3 regions of the Clostridium cochlearium genome follow, and region 3 is predicted to be linked to each of the others. Evidence: riboswitches for the same ligand, from Rfam matches in the RefSeq annotation. Region 3 holds a riboswitch; each other region holds the start of a gene.

Region 1 (10,235 bases), 1.0 Mb from region 3:
ATAAGAGTTTAAATTTTTTTCATTTATTCCTGTTTCCTTTATTAAATATTTTAGTCCTATATTATTTGTATCTCTTAAAAGTTCTATACCATTTTTAACTAATATTCTATTTTCATCTATTAAATCCACTACATCACAAACTGTACCTATGGCTGCATATTGTAGTAATTCATAAAGTTCTTTAGAGCTTATTCCCATAACTGAATAAAGAGCTTGAATAAATTTAAAGGCTATACCTGCTCCACACAATAATTTAAAAGGATAGGTACAGTCTTGTCTTTTTGGATTTATTGTGGCATCTGATTTTGGCAGTATATACTCTCTTTTTTCATCTTTCTCAACAAAACCTAGTTCATGGTGATCAGTTATAACCACCTCTATACCAAGTTCCTTTGCAAATTCTATTTCATCTATGGCACTTATACCATTGTCACAACTCAGTATTACCTCTACACCTTCATTTTTCAGCTTTTCTATTCTATCTTTATTCATACCATACCCTTCATTTTCTCTATCTGGAATATGATATATAAAATTTGCTCCACATCTTTTTAATCCTTTATATAAAATAACGGTACTGGTAACCCCATCAGCATCATAATCTCCATATATTGCTATTTTTTTATTTTTCTCTATAGCATTTTTTATTAACTCAATACCTTTATCCATATCTTTCATTAAAAAAGGATCATATAAATCTTCTAGGGATGCATTTATAAACCTATTTATATCATAGGCAGTTTTTATCCCCCTATTTACTAATACTTTAACTATAGCTTCATTTATGCCAGTTACTTTAGATAATCTCTTTATATTTACGTTACTGCATTTAATCATCCATCTTTTTTTCATAGATTTCACCTCTATAACATTATATACTAAATTAAAATTTTGCATATCAAAACCTTAAATTAATGAACAACTAATAATGAATAGTGAACAATTGTGGACATTTTTTCTCCACTTTGTTACATTTGACAATTGACAGAGGACAGAGGACAATGAAGGTTAATTTTTCTTCATTAACATTACGAAAAATTTTAAATTGTATAAAACCTTATAAAAGTTTAGCTTGCTAAACGAGTTTTCCATAGTACAACTATCTTTAACAAATCAAATAAAATTAAAACTTTTCTGAGTGCAACGAAGAAAAGTGTCTTTCACTGTCCTCTGTCAATTGTCCTCTGTCCTCTGCTCTGTCCTCTGCTCTGTCCTCTAAAATCATTAACTAAGGTTGTTCATTAAAAACTCTGTTTTTCAAGGGGTTGACAGCATATGTTCTTTAAAGGTAAAATCATTATGTTAATAATAATTATTTAAAAGGAGTTGTTATTGTTTTGGATAAATTGATTTTTGGAATTTCTGGTCTTCCTATAGGAGATGGAAATTCAAAATTTAATTATAAAACTGGTATAGAATATTTAAATTCCATAGGTTTAGATGCCATGGAACTTCCCTTTGTTAGATCTGTTAATATTACAGATAAGAATAAAGAAGAGGTTTTAAATGCTAAAATAGAAAATGATATTTATCTTTCTGCTCATGGTTCTTATTTTATAAACTTAAATGCTGTGGAATTAGAAAAGCAAGAAAAGTCTATGGAAAGAATTATAAAAGGAGCTGAGGGATTACAAAAGGTAAAAGGTAGAAGCTTAATTTTTCATCCTGGATTTTATCTAAAAGATACAAAAGAAAAGACTTTTAATACTATAAAAGAAAATCTTGAAAAGCTACCTTACTTTGGAGTGGACTACAGATTAGAAACCACAGGAAAACCTACTCAATTTGGTTCTTTAGAGGAAATTGTAGCACTTTGCAAGGATATTAAACACTGCAAGCCCTGCATAGATTTCTCTCATTTGCACGCAAGAGGTAACGGTGCATTAAAAAATTATGATGACTTTGCAAATATTTTAGATTATATGCACAAACATTTAGGATATGAAGCCTTAGAAGACATGCATATACATATATCTGGAATAAACTATGGAGAAAAAGGTGAAAGAAATCATCTTCCCTTCCTAGAAAGCGACTTTAATTATAAAGATTGCATGAAAGCTTTCAAAAGCTTTGATATTAAAGGTTGCATTATATGTGAAAGTCCTATTTTAGAAAAAGACGCTCTTTTGCTTAAAGAATACTACAAGGCTTTATAGTTAATGAATAACGAATAATGAACGAGGACAGAGGACAGAGGACAGAGGACAATGAAGGTTAATTTTTCTTCATTAACATTACGAAAAATTTTAAATTTATAAGATCTTTAAGTTTAGCTAAAGCTAAACTTAATTAAATCTAAGATACCTTCAATGTTCAGCTTTGCTAAACGAGTTTTTTATGCTACAACTATCTTTAACAAATAAAATAAAATTAAAACTTTTCTGAGTGTAACGAAGAAAAGTGTCCTTCACTGTCCTCTGTCAATTGTCCTATGTCCTCTGAAAAAGTGTTCTCAATTCTCCACTCTCCATTTTCAATTATAACCAAAGTTATTCATTAAAATAAGCTCTTCGCATGCTTTTTTAACGTCTTCTTTTCCTAGTATGCCGGATATAACTGCAATTCCATCTATATTAGTTCCCTTAAGTTTTTGTACATTGGTTTCGTTTACTCCTCCTATTGCCACTACGGGAATATTCACAGTTTTTTTTATTTCTTTAAGAGTTTCTATAGATGTACTTTCTGCATCTTTTTTGCTATTTGTAGGAAACATTGCTCCTACTCCTAAATAATCTGCTCCATCCATTTGAGCTTTTAGAGCATCTTCTATAGTATTTGCAGATAACCCTAAAATTTTATCTTCTCCTATTATCTTTCTTACAACATCTGCCGGTAAATCCTTCTGACCTATATGCACTCCTTCTGCATCTACTGCTAGAGCTATATCCACCCTGTCATTTATTATTAGTGGTACATTGTATTTGTCTGTTATATTTTTTATTTCCTTTGCTATTTCATAAAATTCTTTTGATGAAATATCTTTTTCTCTTAATTGCACTAAAGTAACTCCACCTAATATGGCATCTTCCACTGCCTTTTTTAAATCTCTTCCCTTTAATACATCTCTATCTGTTACTAAATAAAGAGTACAATCTAAATTTTTATTACCCATTATAAATCTTTCCCCTTTCTTTAAATGAATTTTCATTAAGATTATATATGCTATCTATTAAAGCTGTTCTAAAGGAACTTGGCCCTAAATTTTTAGTTTTTTCATAGGCAATTTCTCCTGCGATACCCATGGATGTAACTCCTGATAATGTAGCTTGTAAATAATCTTTTTCTGCTCCACAATAAGATGCTATTACAGAGGTGCACATACAACCTGTTCCTGTAATTTTAGACATGATGCTACTTCCATTTTCTACAATGTAAATATCTTTTTTAAATCCTATTACATCCTTTTCTCCAGTTATTGCAATTACTGCATTGTATTTTTCCGAAAGATTTTTAACTAGTTTAATTCTTTCTTCAATAGAATTATCTTCATCGCAACTTTCTGCATCTACTCCTTTTGTTGATGCATCCATACCAGATAAAACCTTTACCTCTGATATGTTCCCTCTTATTACTGAAAATTTTATTTCCCTTAAAAGTTCCAAAGCTATATGAGTTCTATATTTGGTAGCTCCAACTCCTACTGGATCTAAAATAACAGGTATATTTAATTCATTTGATTTTTTCCCTGCCAAAAGCATGGACTTAACTGTCTTTTGATTCAAAGTTCCTATATTTATAACCAAAGCCGAAGCTATAGACACCATATCCTCAACTTCATTTATATCATCTGCCATCACTGGCGACGCTCCTATAGCCAATACTATATTTGCGCAATCATTTACCGTTACATAATTTGTTATATGATGAATCAAAGGATTTTTTTCTTTTATTTTTAATAAGCTATTATATATTTTTTCATAAATTTCCACGATAACCCCCCCTTTTTTTAATGAACAACTAACAGTTAATAATGAATAATTATGGATATTTTTTCTCCGCTTTGTTACATTTGACAATTGACAGAGGACAGAGGACAATGAAGGTTAATTTTTCTTCATTAACATTACGAAAAATTTTAAATTGTATAAAACCTTACAAAAGTTTAGCTAAAGCTAAACTTTTATAAATTGACTAAATCTAAAACGCCTTCGATGTTTAGCTTGCTAAACGAGTTTTCCATAATACAACTATCTTTAACAAATCAAATAAAATTAAAACTTTTCTGAGTGTAACGAAGAAAAGCGTCCTTCATTCTCAATTCTCCACTTTCCATTTTCAATTATATCTAATAAGATTAAAGCTCTTCTGACGCCAGGAAGAAAAACTGTCAATTGTCCTCTGTCCTCTGTCCTTTGTCCTCTAAATAAAGTTCATAAAAGTGGTTTGTAGGTCCTACTCCTTTTCCTATATCTAATGAATGTTCTATGGCTATTTGTATATAGTCTTTAGCTTTTTTTACACTTTCTTCTAAGTTGTAGCCTAGTGCTAAGTTTGAGGCTATGGCTGAAGATAGTGTACATCCTGTTCCATGGGTATTTTTAGTATTTATACGCTTTGAAGAGAAATAGCTGACTTTTTCTTTACTGTATAAAATGTCTATAGCTTCTCCTTCTAGGTGTCCACCTTTCATAAGTACACTTTTAGGTCCCATTTTCATTATTATTTCAGCGGCTTTTTCCATTTTTTCTTTGCTATCAATAGGTATTATTTTTTTTATATCCTCTTCAATTTTACCTTCTTCTTCATAGGTTTTTATTATTTCCTCTGCTTCTGGTAAATTAGGAGTTATTACATCCGCTAAAGGTAATAATTTTTCTATAAGAGTTTTTTTAGATTCTGGTGCTAATAAATCGTATCCACTTTTGGATATCATAACAGGGTCTACTACTACATTTTTAGCCTTATACTCTTTTAATTTTTCTGCTATTATTTCTATGGTTTCTATTTTGGATACCATTCCAATTTTAACCGCATCTACTTCTATATCTGTAAATATGGCATCTATTTGTTTTGCTATGATATCTTTGTCTATATCCTGTACTGCAAAAACTCCTTGGGTGTTTTGTGCTGTTACTGCTGTTATTACACTCATTCCAAATACTTTATGAGCTGACATAGTCTTTATATCTGCTTGAATACCAGCTCCTCCTGAACTATCTGAACCTGCAATGGTTAATGCTTTTTTCAAAATTATCCCCTCCATAAAACTTCATTCTTATTAAGTATTTTTTCTCCAATTAATTTTATTATAGTATATCCTATAATACTTCCCCCTACACTACTTATGGAAAAAGGCACTATAAAAAATAAACCTGCAACTTCTTTTCCCATTATGAATTTTGCCATAGGGAAAGCTAGTAATCCTCCTATTAAACCTGTTCCAATGATTTCTCCTAAAACTGCTAAAAATTCTTTTCCTGTTTTTTTATACAAAACACCTGCAATAGCTGCCCCTATCATGCTTCCAGGAAAAGCTAATAAAGAACCTGTTCCAACTATATTTCTTAAAAAAGATATACAAAATGCTATAGATACACTATAAAAAGGCCCTAATATTACTGCAGATATGACATTTATTGCATGTTGTACTGGAAAACATTTAGCTGCTCCTATAGGTATAAATATTAAATTTCCTAAGAAAGCTCCTAAAGCTACTAGTAACGCTGAAAATGTTAATTTTTTAGTATTCATATTATACTCCTCCATATTTTTATAAAAAATAAAAGCACAGACAACGTAAGTCTGCACTTTTGCATTCAAATAGTAGAACTATATAAATATAAAATATATAGTAAACCATTCTCCCTACGCTGGCATTATCCAGATCAGGTAAAGGGTCTAAGAATCCAGTTCTTACTCTCAGCTGGCATTATCCAGCTCCCCTGAAATTTTATTCTATTGTTACCTAAATGATACTACAGCATTTTTTAACAGTCAAGTGTGACTACTGAATTATTTGTATACTAGGATTATTTAAAATCCTTTTTATGATGTTATTTATGTAGTATCCATCTATATCTTTGTAGTCCTCTTTATTTGGAAATACTCCTTTATAATCATTATACATTATTTCATGACAAGTTAAATCCTTTGCCAGCTGTACAGATCTTTCCCATCTTAATTCCTGTTTTAGTTTAATTCCTTTAATTGCTTTTTTTATTTTATCCTGTTTAAAATAATTTTTATCATCTTTAACTTCTTCTATTGCCTTATTTATAAGGGCTATTGCTTTATTTACATTGTCTTTATGTACAGATAATTGTATACAAAATAGCTTTATTCCCTTTTCATTTTTTATAAAACTTCCAATATCATAAGCTAGGGAATTTTCTGTTCTTATTGTATGGTATAAAATACTACTCGTACCTTCTCCAAAATAAAAATTAAATATATCCATTGCCTTTATTTCTTTACTTTTTAACATGTGTATAGGGTAAGCATATTGTATTTTTGCACCTTCTATACCTTGTTTTATTTTTACAAATATTCCTGGATTATTTAGCTCATATAGATAATTTTCATTAACTTTTTCTATATTAGTTTTTTCTTCTTCCTTTATTAAATATTTTTCTATAATTTTCTTTACCTTCTCAAATTCTAAAGAAGAAACCACAGATATTGTCATATTGTTTAATTTATAAAATTTATTATAAAAAGCTTTTATCTGATTTAAAGTTATGGAGTTTAAACTGTTTTCATTTCCTATAATAAGCTCTTTTATTCTTCTATTTTCAAAGGCATTATAAAAAAGTTCATCTTCACAATATTGGTCATTATCATCTTTCCAGTCCTTTAATTCCTGTTTAATTATATCCATTTCTTCCCTAAATCCTTTTTCTTTTAAAGTTGCATTTAATACTATGTCTAAAAATACTTCTATTCCCTTATGAAATTCTTCTGATAAAGTGGTTCCATAATATATTACATAAGGGTAATTTGTCATAGCATTTTGAAAACCAAATATTTCATCACATAATAAATTTATTTCTTGCTCTTTTCTATTTTTTGTTTCTTTAAATACCATATGTTCCACTACATGAGCTGTTCCATAAGGAAAGCCTTCTTCCCTTATTGCTCCTGCATCAAATCCTATGCAAAAGGAAGTTATATGACCACTTATTTTTTTATATATAAGCTTAGTTCCATTTTTCAATATTATATCTTGCATTTTTATCACCTACATTAAATATTTTTTAATTTCTGTAAAACATCTCACATAAAATATATTATATTATATAATTAACTTAGGGTGATAATATGAATTTAAAGGATAATATAAAACAATTTATTTTATATGCTCTAATAGGCAGCTCTAATGTTGTTATAGACTTTTGTATTCTAAATATGCTTTGGATGGTAACGGGTATCTATAAAGGTGCGGCTAATATTCTATTTAAATTTATATCCTTTATTTTTTATTCATTAAATGGATACTATTGGAATAAAAAATATACCTTTAAAACAGAGGGCTCTTTTTTAAAATTTGCCTCTGTTTTAGGTATAGCGGCTATAATAAATTCAATTATTTTATCTATAATGTCTATTTATAATATCTTAGGTATATCTGATTTACTATGGTCAAATATATGTGCTTTAACAGCTTCTATTATTACTGGAATAGGAAGCTTTCTTATAAATAAATTATATATATTTAAAAAAGTTGCCTAATTATTATATTGCTATTATTGTCTTAAAATATTTATTAAGTCATAGAAATAATATTTTTTATTTCTTTTATATTTTGATTTCCTTTAAACTCTCCTGGATTTCTATTTTTTCCTCTTACTTCTCCAGATAATAATATTTTATGCATTTCTTTAATTAATCTTGTTGATATAGGTATTCTTCCTATTAAATTCTCGCCAATTCTTAGTGCCTCAGAATAATTTAATACTTCCTGAATATCATCTGTTTTTTTGTTTTCATCAGCTCCATACTCTAGCATATCATCTAAAGTTACCTGTGTTCCTTCTATTGAACTTTATTCATACAACATAGATTCTTTTAATTCCTGTAATTCTTTTGTATCTATTATATTTTCTAATATTTTAAAAGCAAAATCTAAAGCTGTAGAAGGTCCCCTACTGGTTATTATATTATCATGTTGAACCACTCTATCTTCTTTATAATTAGCTCCTTTTAATTCTTCTTCAAACCCTGGATAGGAAGTTATGTTCTTATTTTCTATAATATCTGCTTCTTTTAATATTATAGGTGCTGCACAAATAGCTGCTATTAATTTATTTTCTTTGTTAAATTGTTTTATTATTTCTATAACCTGTTTATTATCTCTTAAATTAGCAGCTCCTGGCATACCACCTGGTAGCACTATGCCTGAAAAATCATACTCCTTAAAGTCTTTTAAAAGTATATCAGCCTTTACATATACATTATGAGTTCCTTTTACCATTTTTTCCTCACTTATAGAACAAGTTTTACAATCAACTCCAACTCTTCTTAAAACATCCACTACTGTTAATGCTTCGATTTCCTCAAAACCCTTTGCTAACATTACAACTATTTTTTTCACATTTATTACCTCCACATCATTTTGTATTTTTAAGTATTATATATAGTATAATTAATTAGAAACAACACGTAAAATAAAAAAATTACGATGTAATTTTTTTAACAGAGGACAGTTCATTTGACAATTGACAGAGGACAGAGGACAATGAAGGATGATTTTCTTCCTTACGTCAGAAAATCTTTAATCTTATTAGTTAGAATTGAAAATGGAGAATGGAAAGTGGAAAATGATTGACAACTTTTCTCCATTAACATTACGAAAAGTTTTTAATTTTATAAGATCTTTAGGTTTAGCTAAAGATAAACCTTTTTTATATTAGACAAATCTAAACTATCCTTAATTCTTCATTCTCGACTTTCCATTTTCAATTATATCTACATTGACATTTTTATTGATGGCTGGTTTAGCGAAGCTAAACATCGCTTTAGTTTTTAAGAACATTAAAATTAAGTCAGGTTATCGCCTTAAAATCTTTAGTTTTAGCTAAATACAAAAATTTATATAATGAAATATTTTTTGCAACGAAGTAAAAAAATCCTCAATAATTATTCATTGTTCCCTGTTCATTATTCATTGATTAACGGCGGCCTATCGGCTTGCGACACAGTCGCTAGATTAATAGCAAGTAATTAAAATAAATTATTATATAAAAGTTAATTTATTTTAAACCTGGGCAGATTCTATAAAATTAAAATTTTTTTGTAATGACAATGAAGAAAAAATATCTATCATTTTCAATTTTCAACTTTCAATTTTTAATTACATTATAAAATCATCCTTCATTGTCCTATGTCCTCTGTCAATTGTCAATTGAACTGTCCTATGTCCTCTGTCAATTGTCAATTGAACTGTCCTCTGTCCTCTGTCAATTGTCAAATGAACTGTCCTCTGTCAATTGTCAATTGAACTGTCCTCTGTCCTCTGTCAATTGTCCTCTATAAAAATTTTGTGACGCAAAATTTTTATTTTGTGTTATAATATAAAAAGATAAATCGAATTTAAAAAGAGGTGATTTTATGAATCAAGTTGGTTATGTTACAAAAATTGAGGGTGAAAAAGCCCATATTATTTTTAAGAGAATGTCTAGTTGTGGTGATAAATGTGCTAACTGTTCTGGTGGATGTGAAGTACCTCCATTGGTATTGGATATAGATAATACTTTAATGGCTGAGCCCGGAGATGCTGTTGCTGTAAATATGGAGGATAATACTTTCTTTAAATTTACTTTCTTTGCTTATGCCCTTCCTCTTATGCTTATGCTTTTAGGTGTAGCTATAGCCTACATAACTACTAAAAGTGAAACAACTGCTGCTTTTACAGGATTAGGTTTTCTTGCAGTATCTTATGGTATTTTGAGAATAGTAAACAATAATCATGTTAAAAATCAATCTAAATCTGTAACTATGATGAAAATATTATCAGAAGAAGAAATTAATAGATTAGGAATGTAATTTAAATAAAGAAGGGGTACAAGCAATTGTAACCCTTCTTTTATTATTATTTATTATTCATTTTTTGCCCAATTCATAGATCTCTTAACAGCTTCGTGCCATCCATCTAGTAGTTCTTTTCTTCTTTCTTCAGTCATATCTGGTTCAAAAGTCTTAGAAATTGCCCAGTTTTGAGCTACATCTTTTTTATCTTTCCAATATCCTACTGCAAGTCCTGCAAGGTATGCAGCTCCTAATGCAGTAGTTTCAATTAC
Region 2 (10,235 bases), 570 kb from region 3:
GATTATTTAATTAAGCCCTTTGAATATGAAAGATTTAAAGAAGCATTAAATAAATTCAAAAAAATGAATGAGTTTTTTAAAAATAAATCAATTTTAAAACAAGAAGATATAGATAATATAACTGTAAAAAACTCTTATGTAAATGGTGAATTGGAAAAGGGCATAAATGAAAGGACATTAGAAAGAGTAAAAACATATTTGAAAAATAGTAAGAATGAATATTATACTTCTGAAGAAATAGCAGATAAAATGAAACTTTCTAGAGTAACTGTAAGAAGATATTTGGAATACATGAACAAAATAGGTAAAGTTAAAAGAGATGTTCAATATGGGGACATAGGAAGACCAAGAATAAAATATAAGTTAATTTAAAAATATATTAGCATAATATTCGAATAGTCGAAATATTTGTAAAATTAGTTATAAACTTAACAATAAAAAATATATTTACAAAATAGTTATAATAAATACTTAATATAGATAATTTTATTAATATAAGTTATTATAGTAGTGTAAGAATTTTTAATGAATAGCAAGATTTATCTTGAAAATAACTCATATAATAAATTAAAGGAGGGGCAATTTATGGGTAAAAAGAAATTTAATCTTGTGACAAAAATTATGTTTGGCTTAATACTTGGAGTTATTGTTGGTTTATTTTTTAATTCGTCACCTGACTTTGCAGTAAACTATATAAAACCCGTTGGAACATTATTTTTAAATCTCATAAAAATGACTATAGTTCCGTTGGTTTTTTCATCTTTGGTAGTTGGGGCAGCTAGTATAGGGGATGTGAAAAAGCTAGGAAGAATTGGTGGAAAAACTATGATTTACTTTTTTATAACTACAGCTATTGCTATAGTTATAGGATTGGTTGCTGCTAACATATTTAAACCAGGAGTTGGAGTAACTTTAGCGGTAGATGCACAGGTAAAAGCGACAGAAGCACCTTCTTTAATACAAACTTTGTTAGATATAGTACCAACAAATCCGATAGACTCTTTAGCTAAGGGAAATATGTTACAAATAATATTCTTTGCAATATTTACAGGAGTTGGAGCAACCTATATAGGAGAAAAAGGAGATGCGTATTTAAAGTTCTTTGATAGTTTAGCAGAAATAATGTATAAACTAACTGAAGTAATAATGGGACTAGCTCCTTATGGAGTTTTTGCTCTTATGGTGCCAGTAGTTGCAGTTAACGGTCCAGATGTTTTACTTCCGTTATTAAAATTAATAGCTGTTTGCTATTTGGGATTCATACTTCATGGTATAATTGCTTATTCTTTTTCAGTTGCGGCATTTTCTAAGATATCACCTTTAGAATTTTTTAAAGGTACATCAGCACCTACAATGATAGCTTTTAGTACTAGCAGTAGTTCAGGTACATTGCCAGTTACTATAAAAACTGTTAGAGAGGTTTTTGGAGTATCTGAAGGAATTGCAAGCTTTGTTTTGCCATTAGGTACTACTATTAATATGGATGGTACTGCAATATATCAAGGAGTATGTGCAGTGTTTATAGCTCAAGCTTATGGAATGAATTTGACAATAGCTCAACAATTAACAATACTTTTGACAGCAGTGTTAGCATCTATAGGTACAGCAGGCGTGCCAGGCGCAGGCTTTATGATGCTTATGATGGTGTTAAGTTCAGTTGGATTACCATTAGAAGGAGCAGCTTTAATTGCAGGTATAGATAGAGTTTTAGACATGGGAAGAACTGCTATTAATGTTACAGGAAATGTAGCAGCTTCAATTGTAGTAGGAGCTAGTGAAAATGAAATAAGTTATGAAAATGCCAGTATAAAAAAAACTTTAACTAGTTAAAAAAGGGGGCAAGGCTTATGAGTAAAATAGTAGGCATAATTGGGGGAATGGGGCCAAAAGCCACAGCCGACCTTTATAATAAAATTGTAGATTATACAGATGCAAAAGTAGATCAAGATCACTTGCATGTTATAATCGAAGGGAATGCTAAAATACCTGATAGAACAAACTATATATTGGGGAAAGGAGAAAATCCTTTAGGGGAACTTATAAAAACTGGAGAAAGACTCAAAAATGCAGGAGCAGATTTTTTAATAATGCCCTGTAATACAGCTCATTATTTTTATGATGAATTATATGAAAAACTTAATGTGCCATTTATTAATATGATAGAAGAAGTTGGAAAATATATTTTAGACAAACATGGAAAAATAAAAGTTGGCCTTTTAGCAACACTTGGAACCTATGAAGGCAAGGTATATGAAAAGTATTGTAATAGATTAGGGTTAGATATAGTTGCACCAAGTAAAGAAATAAGGGAAAAGGTATCAAATGCAGTATATATAGTAAAAGGTGGGCAAAGAGAGTTTACAAAGGAATTTGCAATGGACATGTTAAAAGAGTTTAAGGAAAAACATATAAATGTAATTATATTAGGTTGCACTGAACTACCTTTAATATTTCAACCGTTAGAAAATGAACTAAAAGAATTTGAGTTTATATCTTCTACAGATATTTTAGCTAAGCAAACAATAAAGAGGGTGAAAAAATAGCTATTTATTCGGACTTTATTTATTAAAATAAAATAAGGGAGGAATTTATATGCAATACAGATTAGAAAGTGATTCAGTAGGTGAAAAAAGAATACCAAAGGATGCTTATTATGGTGTTCAAAGCCTTAGAGCCCATGAAAATTTTATGATAACAGGCAGAAAAGTTCATAAAGAAATGATAAAAGCGTTAGCTGAAGTAAAAAAAGCAGCAGCTATGACAAATATGCAAATAGAACTTTTAAGTAAAAAAATAGGTAATGCTATTGTAAAAGCTTGTGATGAAATAGTTGAAGGAAAGTTAGAAGAACAGTTTATAACTGATCCTATACAAGGTGGCGCAGGTACATCTATGAATATGAATTTAAATGAAGTAATTGCAAACAGAGCAATAGAAATATTAGGTGGAGAAAAAGGAGATTACAGTATAGTTCATCCTAATGATCATGTAAATATGGGACAATCTACCAATGATGTTATTCCTACAGGTGGGAAAATAGCAACCATAAGATTGTTAGATAGAGCATTAGTATCATTGCAAAATTTAGTAGATGCACTTACAGATAAATCTAAGGAATTTGATCATGTTATAAAAATGGGAAGAACTCAAATGCAAGATGCTGTTCCAATTAGATTAGGACAAGAATTTAGAGCATATTCAAATGCTATAAAAAGAGACCTAGTTAGAATTAAGAGAGCAAAAGAAGAGTTATACCATGTAAATATTGGAGCTACTGCTATAGGTACAGGTATAAATGCTGATGAGCAGTATGTGGAAAATATTACTCCGAATTTATCAAAAGTAACAGCATTGGATTTAATTCAATGTGAGGATTTAGTAGATGGAACTCAAAACTTAGATTGTTTTGCTTCAGTATCATCAAATTTAAAAGTTTGTGCTTTAAGTTTATCTAAGATAGCTAATGATTTAAGACTTATGTCATCAGGACCTAGAACTGGTTTTGGAGAAATAAATTTACCAGCAAAACAAAATGGATCATCTATAATGCCTGGAAAAGTAAATCCTGTAATAGCTGAAGTGGTAAATCAAGTTGCATTTAGCATTGTAGGAAATGATGTAACCATTACTATGGCTGTTGAAGCTGGACAGCTAGAATTAAATGCTTTTGAGCCAGTGCTTTATTATAAATTGTTTGAGTCTATTGAAACATTAAAAAATGGTGTAGATACATTTATTGATAATTGTATAAAAGATATAACAGCTAATGAAGAAAGATGTAAAAAATTAGTTGATAATAGTGTTGGAATAATTACAGCAATATGTCCTCATGTAGGATATAAAAAAGCTGCTAAAGTAGCAAAAACTGCTATACAGACTGGAGAATCTGTAAAAGAACTTGTACTAAAAGAAAATCTATTATCAGAAAAAGAGTTAGATACAATACTTGATCCATTTGGAATGACTGAACCAGGTATATCAGGTAAAGAACTTTTGAAAAAATAAAATAATTATAAGAAGTCTGCAAACTTGCAGACTTTTTATTTGTTAAATGATAAAATTTTAATATATTAAAACATAAAAGGAGGTAAAAAATGTATAATTTTAATGAAATAGTTGAAAGAAAAAATACGTCAGCGGTTAAATGGGATAAACCCCAAATACTATATAATAGGAGCGATATAATTCCTATGGGAATAGCTGACATGGATTTTAGAACTGCTCCTGAAATAATAGAAGCAATAAAAAATAGAACAGAACATGGAGTCTTTGGATATTCCTATTTAGATGAAGAGTATTATAATTCCTTAATAAATTGGCTGGATAGAATACATAATTTTAAAGTAGAAGAGGAATGGGTATGCACTGCACCTACAATAGTTGCAGCTATAAGTTGGATGATTCAAAGCTATACAGAAGAAGGAGATAAGATAATAATACAACCTCCTGTATATCATCAATTTAAAAGATGTATAGAGAGTAATAATCGTATTATAGTAAATAATCCTTTAAAATATGAAAATAATAAATATTTTATGGATTTTGAAGACTTAGAAAGTAAAATAGATTCAAAGGTAAAAATGATGATTTTATGTAATCCACATAATCCAGGGGGAAGAGTTTGGAAACAAGAGGAGTTAAAAAAATTAGGTGATATATGCCTAAAGCATAATATATTAATGTTATCTGATGAAATACATTGTGATTTGATATTTAAGGGGTATAAACATATACCTATAATTAATGTAGATAAAAAATTTGAGGACATATCTTTGATATGTATTTCCCCTACAAAAACTTTTAATTTAGCAGCACTTCATGTTTCAAATGTTATTATTCCTAATAAAGACTTAAGAGATAAATATTTAAATACAGTATATAAAAATGCAGTAGAAGGCATAAATGTGCTTGGAATAGAGGCTATGAAAGCAGCTTATAAGCATGGAGAAGGTTGGTATAGAGATATGCTTAAATATGTAGAAGATAATTATAATTTTCTATGTAATTATATAGAAGAAAAAATTCCACAATTAAAAGTAACTAAATCAGAAGGAACTTATTTAGCTTGGATAGATTTTAGGGGTTTATCCATGAATTGTGAACAGTTAAGAGAATTTATGATAAATGAAGCAAGAGTACTTTTTGATGAAGGATATGTATTTGGAAAAGAAGGGGAAGGTTTTCAGAGAATAAATTTAGCTTGTTCTAGAACAATTCTAAAAGAAGCTTTAGATAGAATATGTATGGCTATGGAAAATGTTAACAAACTGTGAATAAAATAAATAATTTTGAAAAGTAGTTGCAAAATAATAATAATTATTATATAATAATAATTGTAAATAAGAGATATAACAGGAGGAATTGAAAATGAAAAAATTTGTATGTACAGTATGTGGATATGTTTATGAAGGGGATGCGGCACCAGAAAGATGTCCGCAATGTAATGTTCCATCAGATAAATTTGTAGAACAAGTTGAGGGAGAACTTGCTTGGGCAGACGAGCATGTAATAGGAGTTGCTAAGGGAGTAGATGAAGAAGTAATAGAAGGATTAAGAGCTAATTTTGTAGGAGAATGTACTGAGGTTGGAATGTATCTTGCAATGAGTAGGCAAGCAGATAGAGAAGGGTTACCAGAAGTTGCAGAAGCATATAAAAGAATCGCTTTTGAAGAAGCAGAACATGCTGCTAAATTTGCGGAATTATTAGGAGAGGTTGTAACAGATTCTACTAAGAAAAACTTAGAAATGAGAGTAGAAGCTGAATATGGAGCTTGTAGTGGTAAGAAAGAATTAGCAACTCTTGCTAAAAAATTAAATTTAGATGCAATACACGATACAGTTCATGAAATGTGTAAAGATGAAGCAAGACATGGTAAGGCATTTAAAGGTTTATTAGATAGATATTTTAAATAAAATATTATAAAAAATAGACACAAAGAACGACTTAGTTAAGTCGTTCTTTTGTTTTATATAATAAATAATTTGTAGAAAATGTATAATTTTAAATATTACAAATATAAGTTATAATGTAAAGTATAATGTATAGAGGGAGGGGATTATATGTATAAATTAATAGCACTAGATATAGATGGCACTCTTTTAAATAGAGATCATGAAATTTCAAGTAAAACTGTGAATGTAATAAGGAAATCAATGGATAGAGGTATAAGAGTAATTTTAGTATCTGGTAGAGATTATTCTGCTGCTGAACCTTATATAAAAAAATTAGAAACAAAAGATTTGTTTTTAGGATTAAATGGGGCTACAATATATGATAATAAAGGGAACATTATTCATAGTGAATATTTAGATAGAGACATAGTAGAAGATATAATAGAAATATGTGAAAAAGAAGACATATATATTGTTCTTTTTATAGGTAATAATACCTATGTAGATGAAATTTCAGATTTTATGGGGATAGATAATTATGTATTTAATTCTATAGAAGTTGGACAAGTTTCAAAATTTTATAAAGATGAAAATGTAACAAAAATCCTTTTAACACATAAAGAAGAGAAGCTTAAACCTATTAAAGAAAAATTAGATTTTAAATATGGCAGTAGAATAAATACACAATTTTCATTACCCCAATTTTTAGAGATATTTAACGGAGAAGTAAATAAAGGAATTGCTTTAAAGAGAGTATGTGAAAAATATGAAATACCTAAAGAGAAAATTATGGCAGTAGGGGATTGGGATAATGACATAACAATGATAGAATATGCAGGATTAGGTGTTGCAATGGGAAATGGTTCATCAAGACTTAAAAAAGTGGCTGATTTTATAACAAAAAGCAATGAAGAGGATGGAGCAGCTTATGCTATTAAAAAATTTGTGCTAAAAGATTAAGAACTGGATTTAAATAATTAAAATCATTGACTATAAAAAATAACTATGATACCATGAATATGTAAACAATTAAATAAATTTAGGGGAGCTTATAAAATAGGCTGAGAAAGAGATGTTATCTCTGACCCTCATAACCTGATTTGGTTAATACCAACGTAGGGAACATTGTGTATTGTAGTTATGGTGAAATTCTATAGCATATATATACATATGTATTTTGAGGGAAAGTTTAAAACTTTCCCTTTTTATTTTAATAAAAAAGGAGAGGAATAAAATGAATTACACAACTCAGATGGATGCTGCTAAAAAAGGAATAGTTACAAAGGAAATGGAAGCTGTAGCTGAAAAAGAAGGTATAGATATAAAAGAATTAATGGAGCGTGTGGCAAAAGGTAGTGTTGCTATACCAGCAAATAAAAATCACAAAAATTTAAGCGCTGAAGGAGTAGGACAAGGATTAAGAACTAAGATAAATGTAAACTTAGGAATATCAAAAGATTGTTGTAATGTGGAGAGAGAACTTGAAAAAGTAAAAAAAGCTATAGATATGAAAGCAGAAGCTATAATGGATTTAAGTTGTTTTGGAAAAACACAAGAATTTAGAAGAAGATTAGTAGAAATGTCTCCAGCTATGATAGGAACTGTTCCTATGTATGATGCTATTGGATTTTATGATAAAGAATTAAAAGATATCACTGCAGAAGAATTATTAGATGTAATAGAAACTCATGCAAAAGATGGAGTAGACTTTATGACTATACATGCAGGAGTTAACAAGGAATCTGTGGAGATATTTAAAAGAAATGAAAGACTTACTAATATAGTATCTAGAGGTGGATCTCTTCTTTATGCATGGATGGAGCTTAATAATAGAGAAAATCCTTTTTATGAGTACTTTGATAAAGTTCTTGATATATGTGAGAAATATGATGTTACAATAAGTTTAGGAGATGCTTGTAGACCTGGTTCAATACATGATTCTACAGATGCAAGTCAAATAAAAGAACTTATGACTTTAGGAGAATTAACTAAAAGAGCATGGAAAAGAAATGTTCAAATTATAATAGAAGGACCTGGACATATGTCCCTAGATGAAATAGAAACAAACATGAAATTAGAAAAAAAATTATGTCATAATGCACCTTTTTATGTATTAGGACCTATAGTTACAGATATAGCTCCTGGATATGATCATATTACAAGTGCTATAGGAGGAGCTATTGCAGCAACCTATGGAGCAGACTTTTTATGTTATGTAACACCTGCAGAACATCTAAGACTTCCAGATTTAGATGATATGAAGGAAGGAATAATAGCAACTAAAATAGCAGCTCATGCAGCAGATATTGCTAAAGGAATAAAAGGAGCAAGAGAGTGGGATAATCAAATGTCAGCTGCAAGAAAAGAATTAGATTGGGAAAAAATGTTTGATTTAGCTATAGATGATGAGAAAGCAAGAAAATATAGAAAGAGTTCTACCCCAGAAGTTAACGATAGTTGTACTATGTGTGGAAAAATGTGTGCTGTTAGAAATATGAATAAGGTTATGCAAGGAAAAGATATAAATATATTAAGAAACGATGATAAATAAAAATTTTGTGTGACAAAATTTTTATAGAGGACAATTGACAGAGGACAAAGAACAATTTTTAATGAACAACTAACAATGAATAATGAACAATTTAGGAGGATTTTCCTTCCTTATGTCAGAAAATCTTTAATCTTATTAGTTAGAATTGAAAATGGAGAATGGAAAGTGGAAAATGATTGACAACTTTTTTCCATTAACATTACTAAAAGTTTTTAATTTTATAAGATCCTTAGGTTTAGCTAAAGCTAAACCTTTTTTATATTAGACAAATCTAAAATATCCTTAACTCTCCATTCTCCACTTTCCATTTTCAATTATATTATAAAATTTAAGGTTTTCTATAGCAAAGCGGAAGAAAATCTTCCTTCATTGTCCTATGTCAATTGTCCTCTGTCCTCTGTTAAAAAAAGTGTGTTGCAGTTTTTTAAAACTACGACACACTTTTTTTATTAGTGGCATCCACCACAAGTAGAACATCCACCGGTATCAGGTTTTACAATAGGTTCTAAAGAAAATCCACCTAATCCATTTTCCTCAGAGCATTCAATAACAAATCCAACGAATTGACTAACAAGATTTTTATCTATTAAAAAAGTTACGTCATGAATTTTAACTACCTCATCGTTTGGTTTTTCTTCATCTATGACAAGATTAAATACAGGACCGCTACATCCCATACCTGCTAAGTGTATTCTAAGAATATTATCTTTAACACCATTTTCTTTTAAAAAGTCTAAGAACTCGTCATAAGCGATATCGCTCATGGTAACTATGTTCATTAAAAAGCCTCCTTTAAATAGTTTATTTATGTTTATTATTGTAACAGATAAGAAAAAAATATTCCATAATTAAATTTTTTTATAGAATTTGACTTTACTCAACTATACTATATAATCTAATTAGTGTAAAATCATTTGTATGAAAAGGAGAAATATATGGATACATCTATATGGGTTAGATCCATTGTGAACAAACAATTTAGCCCTGAAGAATTTTTTAAACATGTAGCTTATATTATTGGTAAAGAATTTAATTTACCAACTCATATAAGTATACATACGGAAGTATGTAAGTTTTTCATGGGAGAATTTGAAATAATAATAAGCAAAAAACATATTGAGAGACTTCAAAAACATGGTTTGTATTTATTGGACAAGTATATTTTGGATGAATTAGAGGAACAAGGATTTGAATTTAGTATAAATAGAAGCAAATATATAAAATGCTGTTATGGAATTTTTGACGATGATTATAGTACAGACAATATAACCACAAGATTTAATCAAATATTTAATATTCCTATAAAGGAAGGGGCGCTTTTTTATCCTTGCTGTGGTTCAGATTCATATAAACCATTAGCGTTGTTTATCAATAGTATAAAAGAGTTTCATTTTGCTCAGGGAGAAGGTGTAATGTTACCTAGATTAGAATGTGGAGTAAAAAATAGTGATAATTTTAGAAATAAGTATTATAATAAAGAAGATGTATTTTCTATAGAAACAATTCCCTTTGCTATGTCTATAAAAAATAAGAGAAATTATGATATAATAAAACAATTAGAGGATGAATATTTTACACCTTTTAAATTTATTAAAATAGATGATATAAATACTAAAGAAATATGGAAAACTAAGTTTTCTAAGAATCCTAAAATAGAAGTGTATTCTCATAAATTTGAAGGATTTATTTCTTTATATTCAATAGATAAGATAGCTATATTTTATTATAGAACATATCAAATATATGATGATACATTAGATGTATCTCCCTTCAATTGGTTATCACCAATAGC
Region 3 (10,235 bases):
AGATCCAGATTTTGCAGGCGAAAAAATAAGAAAAATTATAGCTAAAAGAGTCCAAGGAGTAAGGCATGCTTATATATCTAAAGGAGAGGGATATAAAGATGGAGACATCGGTGTGGAGAATGCATCACCTGATGCTATAATAAGTGCTTTGAATTCTGCAAAGTGTAACGTTAAAATAAAAAGAGAAGAATTTTCAATACAAGATATGATTACGTATGGATTAAGTGGAATGAAAGATTCTAAAGAGAGAAGAGATAAACTTGCTAAAATTTTAAGAATAGGATATTGTAATGCTTCTCAATTTTTAACTAGGCTAAATAATTATGGTATAACAAGAGAAGAATTTTTAAATGGAATAAGAAAAATAGATGAGGAGAATAGTTATGAAAAAAAATAATACTAAAGATATTGTTAATAAATATAACTTTAGTTTTACTAAGAGTTTAGGACAAAATTTTCTTATAGATGATGGGGTTATAAGAGATATTGTAGAAGGAGCAGATGTAGAAAAAGAAGATGTAATTGTAGAAATAGGACCAGGTTCAGGGGCATTAACAAGAGAATTACTGAATGTAGCTAAAGAAGTTATAGCTATAGAAGTAGATTCAAAATTAATACCTATTTTAAAAGAAGAATTAAAAGAATATGATAATTTAACTCTTATTAATGAAGATATATTAAAAATTAATTTAGATGAAATAGTATTAGAAAAAGAAAATTTAAAATTAGTTGCTAACCTTCCATACTATGCAACTACTCCTATTATAGCCAAGATATTAAAACAAGGATTAAATTTTAAATCGTTAACAGTAATGATACAAAAAGAAGTTGGAGAGAGAATGTCGGCTAAACCTAAAGATAAAGAATATGGTTCATTATCTTTATTGGTTCAATATTATTGTAATATAAATGTTATAAGAAAAGTTTCACCATCTAGTTTTATACCTAGACCAAAGGTAGATTCAATAATAATAAGATTAGATAAATTACAACAACCTAGAGTAAGTGTAAAAGACGAAGAATTATTTTTTAAAATAATAAGGACAGCTTTTAATATGAGAAGAAAAACTATGTGGAATGTTATAAAAAGTTTAAGTAATTTAGATAAAGAGATAATTGAAAGAGTTTTTAAACTTTCTAATATAGATCCTAAAAGAAGGGGAGAAACCTTGTCTGTGGAGGAATTTGCACTTCTATCTGATAGCTTGCATGAATTAATATAAAAAAAATTATTTTTAAGTTCTTGTTCACTTTTTGTATTAATACTCATATATTATAATGAATAAATATATGGGGGTACATCAATTGGCACAAAAAAAGAATTATAGTAGATATTTTATAATATTGCAGGAAGACGAAAAAGGGTATGCTTTGGCCTCTGACAAATTGCCTACCGGTTATGTTAAGCTAGAATTAAAAAATGACAAGTGTAAAGTTTCTTATTATGTACAGAATCTTAAAAAAGAAGATGCTCCTTATTACATGGTATTAGTTTTAGGTAAAAAAGGAACTAATAAATTAATAAGAATAGGAGAGCTGAACATAGATGATTACGGTAGAGCAGACGTATCCTATGAATACGGTAGTAATAATATAGCAAATACGCAATTATCTATAGATAATATATCAGGGGCAGTGGTAGCAAAAATATTAGATAAAAACATAATACCTGTTTTAAGTGGATTTTTAACAACAGATAATCTTAAGTGGAGAGAATTTGAATTATTAGAGGCTAGAGTCAATAAAGGTGAAACTAAACCAGAAGAAAAAAAGGAAATTAAACAAATTAATGAACCAGAAAAAGAAATAAATGTATTTGATAAGTATGAAAAACAAATTGAAGATACTAAAGAAAAGAATATTAAAAAACAAAATACTAAAAATAAATCACAAGAAAAAGAAACAGAGATATTTGAAGAAGTTGAAAAAGAGAATACAAAAGTAGAGGATAATAAAAAAGAAATAAAAACAGGGGATGAGCCAAGAAAAGATTATTCACAAGAAGTAATTGAAAAAACATGCGAAAATGCAAAAGAAGAAAGTAAAGAATTAGATAATGAAGGAAATAAAATCTTTGTAGCAGATACACGTAGTAATTGTGATGAGTATCCTATAGGAGAAACAGGGACATTTTTTAGAGGTATAGCTGAAGGTTTTAGGGATATATCTGATACAATAGTAGATATAAAGAGATGTAAGTGGTATAGAGTACCAGTAAATAGTATAATGGACATGTATTATATAGGGGACTACAATAAATATACTACATTTTATTATCCTATGATTAATTATTATAGATATATTGAACCATATAATCACTTCATAGTTGGATATAAATTTAATAATGAAGGAAAAATGAAATATTTAATATATGGTATACCAGGCACTAAAAAATTAAAGCATCAACCATTTAGAGGAAAAACAGGTTTTGTAACTTGGGTTCCATCTAAATCTAAAGAAAATGAAGTTAATGGATATTGGCTAATGTTTTATGACTTCAAAAATTCTACTATATTAATTCCTTCAAAAAAATAGGTGTGCACTGCATACCTATTTTTTAATATTATTTAACCTTCTATCATATATTTAAATATTAGAATTTTTAGGAGGTGAGTACCCTTTTGAATGAATAAATTTAAAAGGGTTTAAATGAAAATCATAGTTTTAGATAGGAAAAAGACTAAAGTATTTATAATTATATTGCTTTTAATGACAAGTATGTTTGTTTTTCAAAGAGTAATAAATAATAGCATGAAAATGACCTCTTTAATGCAAAGTAATATAAAAAAGTTGAAGAATTATAAAGCTTTAAATGGTGAAATAGAATATGGACTGCCAGAGCAGTGGATAGCTGAAGAAAAGAAATTTGAAGGCAGTGAGATCGTTTATCATAATGAATTTGAATCAAGAGATTTAAAGGTCCATGGTTTTATGCAGGTTTGGGATATAGGATATAATATAAAGGAATTTTTACAAAACAGTAAGAGTATATCGGAAAAACAAAATAAAATATCTGATTATGTTATGAAAAATATAAAGATAAATAATAAACCTGCTTATTGCATTAGTTATATTATAAAAAATAATCAGGATAGACTATTTAAATGTTATGAGTATTTTTTAAATAAAGACGATAAAATTATAAGATTTTCATTTTTCGTACAGGAAGATAAGTTTAAGGAAAACATGCCAACCATTTTTAAAAATATAGTTGAAACTTTAAAATATAATAAAAAATAAATATAATTATTTTATCTATAAATAATATGTTAAAACATATATGGTATAATATTTAGAAGGTACATTTGATGAATAGGAGGAAATACAATGAAACCAGTATTATTTGAAATATTTGGACTAAAAATATATGGTTATGGTGCTATGATTGCTTTAGGAATATTGGCAGCAGTAATATTATTAGATAAAAGATCAAAAAACATGGGATACAATGAAGATAGTATTTTTAACATGACAATTGTGGCAATTATTGGGGGAATATTAGGAGGAAAGCTGCTCTATATAATTGTAGATATAAAAAATATAATAGATAATCCTGAGATTTTAAAAGATTTAGGTAATGGCTTTGTAATATATGGGGCCATAATAGGTGGAGCTCTTTCAGTATATTTATACTGTAAGAAAAAGAACTGGAATGTCCTAGAAATGCTTGATTTAGTAGTACCATCAGTAGCATTGGCTCAAGGTTTTGGAAGAATAGGGTGTTTTTTAGCAGGATGTTGTTATGGTAAACCTACGAAGTTACCAATAGGTATTACATTTACAAATTCACCCTTTGCTCCATCAAATATCCATCTTCATCCTACTCAAATTTATTCATCTATATTTGATTTTTTGTTAGCGTTTTTCTTGCTTTGGTATAGTAAAAAGGACAAAAAACCGGGAAGAGTATTTTCATTATATGTGATTTTATATGGTGTAGGTAGAATTATAGTTGAGTTTTTTAGAGGAGATCCAAGGGGGAATGTATTTATTTTATCTACCTCTCAATTTATAAGTTTATTTACTATTATTATAGGAGTATTTATATTTAATGTAGATAAATTTAAAAAAGAATAATAAATTTAAATAGATCTGGAGGAAAAAGTATTGTTTAGATTTCATAAACATAAGAAAAAAAATTATTTTATTCTTTTTATAGTTTTTAGTATAGTTTTTTCTGGTTGTTCTACTTTGGATAAACTAAAATTATCTTTTAATATGAAAAATAATGATTTTGAATATATAAAAGAAAACAAAATAAACAAAATTATAATACAAAATACTAGGGATCCAGGATATAGATTTATAGTTACAGATAAAAGAGCTATAAAGGATTTGTATGACATACTTTCTAAAGCTAAAGAAGTTGATGAGAAATCAGAATTGAAACCAGATTACATATTTGAAATGCATGAGTCACATGATAAGATTCATAAATTTCAGTATATCGTAGGATTAGATAAAAAAAATGGTGGAAATTTATATGGAGATGGAAAAGTATACATAGTATCTAAAAGAATAGATAATGATATAATAAAAAGTTTTTGGGATGTAAGAATTCCTAAAGACTTTACAAATATATATTACGACTCTATATTAGAAATTCTTGATAATTATTTAAAAGATAATGGAGAAACTAGTAAAACTATAGGAATAAATTTAGAAGATGACATCGAAGTTAAAAAGTTTATTTTATCTAAGGATTTAGAAGAATTTAAAAATAGACTAAAGAAATATAAAGGAGTATACTTAGTAGAAGAGGATGATTCTAAATATGACGTAGTAATGACTTTAAAAACTCAAGGCTATAGAAGATTATTATATAAGTCCAGTGCTACATTTCATGATAGAATAGATAAAAATGACAAGAAGTATTATCTTAAAGCAGAATATGAAAATAGAGCATGGCATGTAGAGTGTTCTAATAAAAAGCCTGAGAAGTTTTAATGGAAACTAAGGAGGAATTTTTATGAGTAATTGTGATAGTTGTCCAAGTAAAGGTAAATGTGATAGTAATGAAGCATCATGTTCTAAAATAGTACCTAAATACGGTAATATAAAACACATAATTGGTGTTATAAGTGGTAAAGGTGGAGTAGGTAAATCTACAGTTACAGGAATTCTTGCTACAAAGCTAAAAAAAGCAGGATATAAAGTTGGGGTATTAGATGCAGATATAACAGGACCATCAATGCCTAGATTTTTTGGAATAAATGAAGAAAGAGCATATGCTTTAGAAGGAAGAACTGGAGAAGAAATTAAATTTTTACCAGTAGAAACATCATCAGGTATAAAGGTTATGTCTCTTAATCTATTAACTGAACATGAAGAAGAACCAGTTATATGGAGAGGTCCAGTTATTACAGGAGTACTTACTCAAATGTATACAGATACAGAATGGGGAGAACTTGATTATCTTCTTATAGATATGCCACCAGGAACAGGAGACGTAGCACTTACAATCATGCAAAGTATACCTGTAGAAGGAATGGTAGTTGTTTCAACAGCTCAAGATATGGTTTCTATGATAGTTAAAAAAGTAATTATAATGGCAAAAAAAATGAATATAAATGTTTTAGGTGTAGTAGAAAATATGTCTTATGTAAGATGTAGTTGTGGAGAAAAAATAAATTTATTTAGTAGAAAAACTGCTGAAGAACAAGCTAAATATTTAGAAGTACCTTTAATAGCAGAACTTCCTGTAAATTTAGACTTAACAGAAAGTATGGAGAAAGGTAATGTGGAAGATTATATTACAGCCTGTGCAGAATATGAGGAGCTATTAGAAGGATTTATGAATCAGATAAAATAACAAGCAAAAAGTTGGTAAATAATATTTGCCAACTTTTTATTTATCTAAATATAGTTATAAATAAATAAAACAAGGTAAAAATAATAAAGATAATATTTATTAAGGAGGAATACAAATGAAAGCATATGTAGATAAAGAAACTTGTATAGGATGTGGATTATGTCCTTCAGTGGCTCCAGAAGTATTTGAAATGGATGACGATGGTAAAGCTAAAACAATAACAGAAGAAGTCCCAGATGGATCAGAGGAGCTTTCTAAAGAAGCGGAAGCTAGCTGCCCAACATCTGCTATTTCTGTAGAAGAGTAGAAAACTTAAAGGTGCCTTTAAAAGAAGGCACCTTTAATATGTTATAAAACTTTATAATAAGACTTTTTATTTATAATTTTATATATATTTTCAATAGGTAAAACATATATTATCACAATACATATAAGAGCATTTACAGATAAAAAAGATCCATTATATATTAGTGAATATAAGTAAGAAGACATAGATTCAGGTGCTGTACTTCCCCAGAATACTACTCCTGCAATAAAGTGAAAAACAAATCTTCCCAATATAGCCATTATAGTTCCTAAAATTTTGTTGTTTTTAAAATATCCAGCTAATCCAAGAGCCATAAAAGGTAATGGATAGTCAAATAAAACTTGAAGTGGATGAAGTATATATGGACCTAATATTAATTTTATAAGGCCATATAAAAATCCAGTTAGAAAACCTACTTCAGGACCGTATAAAAGAGCCATTAATATAATAGGAACCATTGCTCCAAGTGTAACTGAACCTCCATTTGGAAGCTTTGTTAGCTTAAACATATCTAGAATAGTAGCTAAAGCCAATGCTAGTCCTATGCTACAAATTAATGCTGGAGTTAATTTTATTTTTTTAGATTTTAATAAAATTATTACTACTAACATTAGACCTAGTAGTGTTAATATGGAATTAGGATTACTAACTATTTCTAATAAGTTTTCTCCTAAAGATAATAAATTCATTTAAATAATACCTCCTGTTTGTGCATGAGGGGTAAATAAAAAGCATTCCAATTAAGGAATGCTAATAATAATATTCTATATCTATAAAAGGCTTTCCTACGCTGGAATTATCCAGTTCAGGTACAAGGGTTAATGAATAAGAAATCCATTTCTCAGCTTTTATAGCACCCCTAGCACTACATTATTAAATTTTATAAGTTTATTATATTATATATATTTAATTATTGCAAATATGTTGAATTAATTTACAGCAAATACATAAACTTATATTTATAAAAGGTCAACTTTAACATAAGTGCAAAAGAAAGAGATTGAAAAGATAAATTATATATTAAACACATTTACTTCATATAATATGGAATTTTATAAGTTGATTTTATGACATTCACATAGTATAATGACCAAAGTATATACAATATATTGTAGTTAGGAGGAAATGTGTATGCTATATGTTGTAAAGAGAGATGGCAGAAGAGTTTCTTTTAATGCCATAAAAATAGCTAATGCAATTAAGAGAGCTTCTGAGGAAATAGGGTTTGAATTAAAAGAAAGTGAATATATGAATTTAACTCAAAATGTAGTAGAACAAATAGAAAAGTTAAATAAAGATGAGATATCAGTTGAAGAAATTCAAAATTTAGTTGAAAGTATTTTAATGGAGAACAGTTATAAAAATATAGGGAGAGCCTATGCTAATTACAGACAGGAAAGAACTAGAATAAGAGAAATAAAATCAGATTTAATGGAAGCTATAGAGAAGATAGGGGTTGAAACAGACAGAGATAATGCTAATGTTGGAAATAATTTTTCTTCAAAATTATTAAGAATAGCTAGTGAATCTAATAAGTGGTATAACTTAGCTGCTATGCCTAAACATTTAGCTAAGGCTCATGAAAATGGAGATATATATTATCATGATTTAGATAGTTATAATTTAACAGTGAATTGTTTGCACATACCAACTAAAGAAGTTTTATCAAAAGGATTTAATACAGGGTATGGATTTATAAGACCTCCTAAAAGAATAGAGTCTGCTTGCGAATTATCATGTATATTATTACAATCAACTCAAAATGATATGTTTGGTGGGCAATCTCATCCAGATTTTGATAATGATATGGGTTACTTTGTTGAATTTACAAGAAAAGAAATAAAAGAAGAATTAAGAGAAGTTGGATTAGAAGAAGAAAAGATTGAAGAGCTATGTGAAAAAAAATTAAGGAAAAGTATTAGTCAGGCAATGCAGGGCATAGTATATAATCTGAATACTATGCATTCAAGAGCGGGTTCACAAGTTCCTTTTAGTTCAATAAATATAGGGATACCAATGTCAGAAGATGCTGCATTAGTTTGTGAATTATTTTTAATAGAGTATGAAAAAGGATTAGGGAAAGGTGAACAACCGATATTTCCTAATATAATATTTAGAGTAAAAGATGGAGTGAATAAGAGACCATCAGATCCATATTATTATTTATTTAAATTAGCCTGTAAAGTTGCTAGTAAGAGGATGAATCCTACTTTTATGAACATTGATGCAGATTTTAATTTAGAATATTATAATAAAGGATATTTACCTGCTACTATGGGATGTAGAACTAGAGTACAATCTAATGTAAATGGAGAACCAGATGTTAAAGGAAGAGGTAATATAGCACCAACTACAATTAATTTACCAAGGATAGCTATTATATCTAAAAAAGATATAAATAAGTTTTTTGCTTTATTAGATAATAGATTAGAAATGGCAAAAGAAGCATTATTACATAGGTATGGTGTTTTAAAAAGATTAAGAGTTAAAGATTTACCTTTTGTTGCAGGACAAAATCTAATGAAAGGATCAGAAAATTTACAGCCAGAGGACAGTATAGAACCTATTTTAAAACAAGGTACTTGGGGTATAGGATTCATAGGATTAGCTGAAACTCTTAAAGCTTTAATAGGAGAGCATCATGGTGAATCAGAAAATGCTAGAGAATTAGGAATAAAAATCATAAAACATATAAGAGACTTTACCGATAAGACTACAAAAGAAACAAAGTTGAATTGGTCTTGCTATGCTACTCCAGCAGAGGGGTTAAGTGGGAAATTTATAGTACAAGATAAAAAAATATTTGGTGAAATTAAAGGGGTAACAGATAAGGACTATTATACAAACAGTTTTCATATACCAGTTGGATATCCAATATCAATAAAAGAAAAAATAGATATAGAAGCGCCATATCACTCAATTTGTAATGGAGGACATATTTCTTACATCGAGTTAGATGATTATCCAACAGAAGATGTAATAATGGATATAATAAATTATGCTTATAGCAATACTAATATTAATTATTTAGGGATAAACTTTCATATAAAGTATTGTAAAAACTGTGGTACTTATATAGATAATCACGAATCAAGTTGTTTTAAATGTGGAAGCAAAAATATACAAGGCATATCTAGGGTTACAGGATATTTAAGTTTAGATGAAAGATTTGGAGTTGGAAAGGTAGCAGAAAGAAAGGATAGATTATCACATACTAATGGAAAAGTTTTTTATGAGGAGAGATAGAAAATGAACTATCTTCAAGTGGCAGGTTTTTTAGATAATTCCTTAGCTAATGGTGAAGGACTTAGATCTGTATTATTTTTATCAGGTTGTAAGCATGAATGTAAGGGGTGTCATAATCTTGCTATGCAAGACTTTGAATATGGTGATAGGATATGCATAGATGATATAATTAAAAGAATAAGAAAGAATATACCTATAATAAGAGGGGTTACCTTTTCTGGCGGAGAACCATTAGAACAAGCAGAAAATTTAGCTGAATTAGCTTTAATGATAAAAAAAGATGACCTTAATATATGGTGTTATACAGGATATGAATTTGAATATATACTTAGCAATATGGATAAAATAAATGGATGGAAAATTTTAATTGAAAATATAGATATATTAGTAGATGGTACTTTTCAACAAGATAAGATTGAACCTAATCTAAAGTATAAGGGTTCATATAATCAAAGGATAATAGATGTGAAAAAAAGTCTCTTGGCTAAAAAAGTTATAATATATCCTATATAAAGTTGAATAAAGATATATTGATAGATATAATTAAATTAATTAAAACATTCATATTGGGGTGAAATAATGAAAAATTTAGATGGAATAGAAGTTTGTGAATGCTGTACCATTCATGAAGATTGTGTAGAGTGCGTGAGAAGAAATATGTTAGATGAAGAAACTTTTATGAAGTTATCAGATTTATTTAAGGTTTTAGGAGATTATACTAGAATAAGAATAATATATGCCTTATTTAATAAAGAACTTTGTGTTTGTGATATTGCAGAAGTATTAAATATGAGTCAATCTTCTATTTCTCATCAATTGAGAACTTTAAAAGCGGCTAGATTAGTTAAGTTTAGAAGAGAAGGGAAAACT

The links. Region 3 has a riboswitch for thiamine pyrophosphate ahead of thiT (energy-coupled thiamine transporter ThiT). Riboswitches for the same ligand answer to the same signal wherever they lie in the genome.
Region 1: another riboswitch for thiamine pyrophosphate. It lies ahead of thiW (energy coupling factor transporter S component ThiW); the one in region 3 lies ahead of thiT (energy-coupled thiamine transporter ThiT).
Region 2: another riboswitch for thiamine pyrophosphate. It lies ahead of thiC (phosphomethylpyrimidine synthase ThiC); the one in region 3 lies ahead of thiT (energy-coupled thiamine transporter ThiT).

Annotation. Positions count from the first base shown of each region.
Region 1 covers NZ_LT906477.1:1,492,970-1,503,204, forward strand. The annotation lists gene recJ (single-stranded-DNA-specific exonuclease RecJ) at 1-852, opposite strand, end outside; gene CKV72_RS07415 (TIM barrel protein) at 1,338-2,156, shown strand; gene thiE (thiamine phosphate synthase) at 2,474-3,112, opposite strand; gene thiM (hydroxyethylthiazole kinase) at 3,105-3,929, opposite strand; gene thiD (bifunctional hydroxymethylpyrimidine kinase/phosphomethylpyrimidine kinase) at 4,328-5,188, opposite strand; gene thiW (energy coupling factor transporter S component ThiW) at 5,191-5,691, opposite strand; TPP riboswitch at 5,786-5,894, opposite strand; gene CKV72_RS07440 (M16 family metallopeptidase) at 5,945-7,168, opposite strand; gene CKV72_RS07445 (GtrA family protein) at 7,258-7,668, shown strand; gene CKV72_RS07450 (Fic family protein) at 7,703-7,945, opposite strand; gene CKV72_RS07455 (DJ-1 family glyoxalase III) at 7,982-8,530, opposite strand; gene CKV72_RS07460 (SoxR reducing system RseC family protein) at 9,547-9,981, shown strand; gene glpK (glycerol kinase GlpK) at 10,035-10,235, opposite strand, start outside.
Region 2 covers NZ_LT906477.1:667,727-677,961, forward strand. The annotation lists gene CKV72_RS03230 (response regulator) at 1-372, shown strand, start outside; gene CKV72_RS03235 (dicarboxylate/amino acid:cation symporter) at 586-1,830, shown strand; gene cuyB (cysteate racemase) at 1,848-2,543, shown strand; gene CKV72_RS03245 (aspartate ammonia-lyase) at 2,593-4,005, shown strand; gene CKV72_RS03250 (MalY/PatB family protein) at 4,095-5,273, shown strand; gene CKV72_RS03255 (NADH peroxidase) at 5,368-5,913, shown strand; gene CKV72_RS03260 (HAD family hydrolase) at 6,061-6,852, shown strand; TPP riboswitch at 6,924-7,031, shown strand; gene thiC (phosphomethylpyrimidine synthase ThiC) at 7,127-8,443, shown strand; gene CKV72_RS03270 (HesB-like protein) at 8,893-9,222, opposite strand; gene CKV72_RS03275 (hypothetical protein) at 9,379-10,235, shown strand, end outside.
Region 3 covers NZ_LT906477.1:95,327-105,561, forward strand. The annotation lists gene rnmV (ribonuclease M5) at 1-397, shown strand, start outside; gene rsmA (16S rRNA (adenine(1518)-N(6)/adenine(1519)-N(6))-dimethyltransferase RsmA) at 384-1,223, shown strand; gene CKV72_RS00510 (DUF7922 domain-containing protein) at 1,306-2,535, shown strand; gene CKV72_RS00515 (PsbP-related protein) at 2,650-3,240, shown strand; gene CKV72_RS00520 (prolipoprotein diacylglyceryl transferase) at 3,328-4,077, shown strand; gene CKV72_RS00525 (YhfM domain-containing protein) at 4,108-4,947, shown strand; gene CKV72_RS00530 (Mrp/NBP35 family ATP-binding protein) at 4,970-5,812, shown strand; gene CKV72_RS00535 (ferredoxin) at 5,928-6,119, shown strand; gene thiT (energy-coupled thiamine transporter ThiT) at 6,161-6,808, opposite strand; TPP riboswitch at 6,885-6,990, opposite strand; gene CKV72_RS00545 (anaerobic ribonucleoside triphosphate reductase) at 7,251-9,365, shown strand; gene nrdG (anaerobic ribonucleoside-triphosphate reductase activating protein) at 9,369-9,878, shown strand; gene CKV72_RS00555 (ArsR/SmtB family transcription factor) at 9,945-10,235, shown strand, end outside.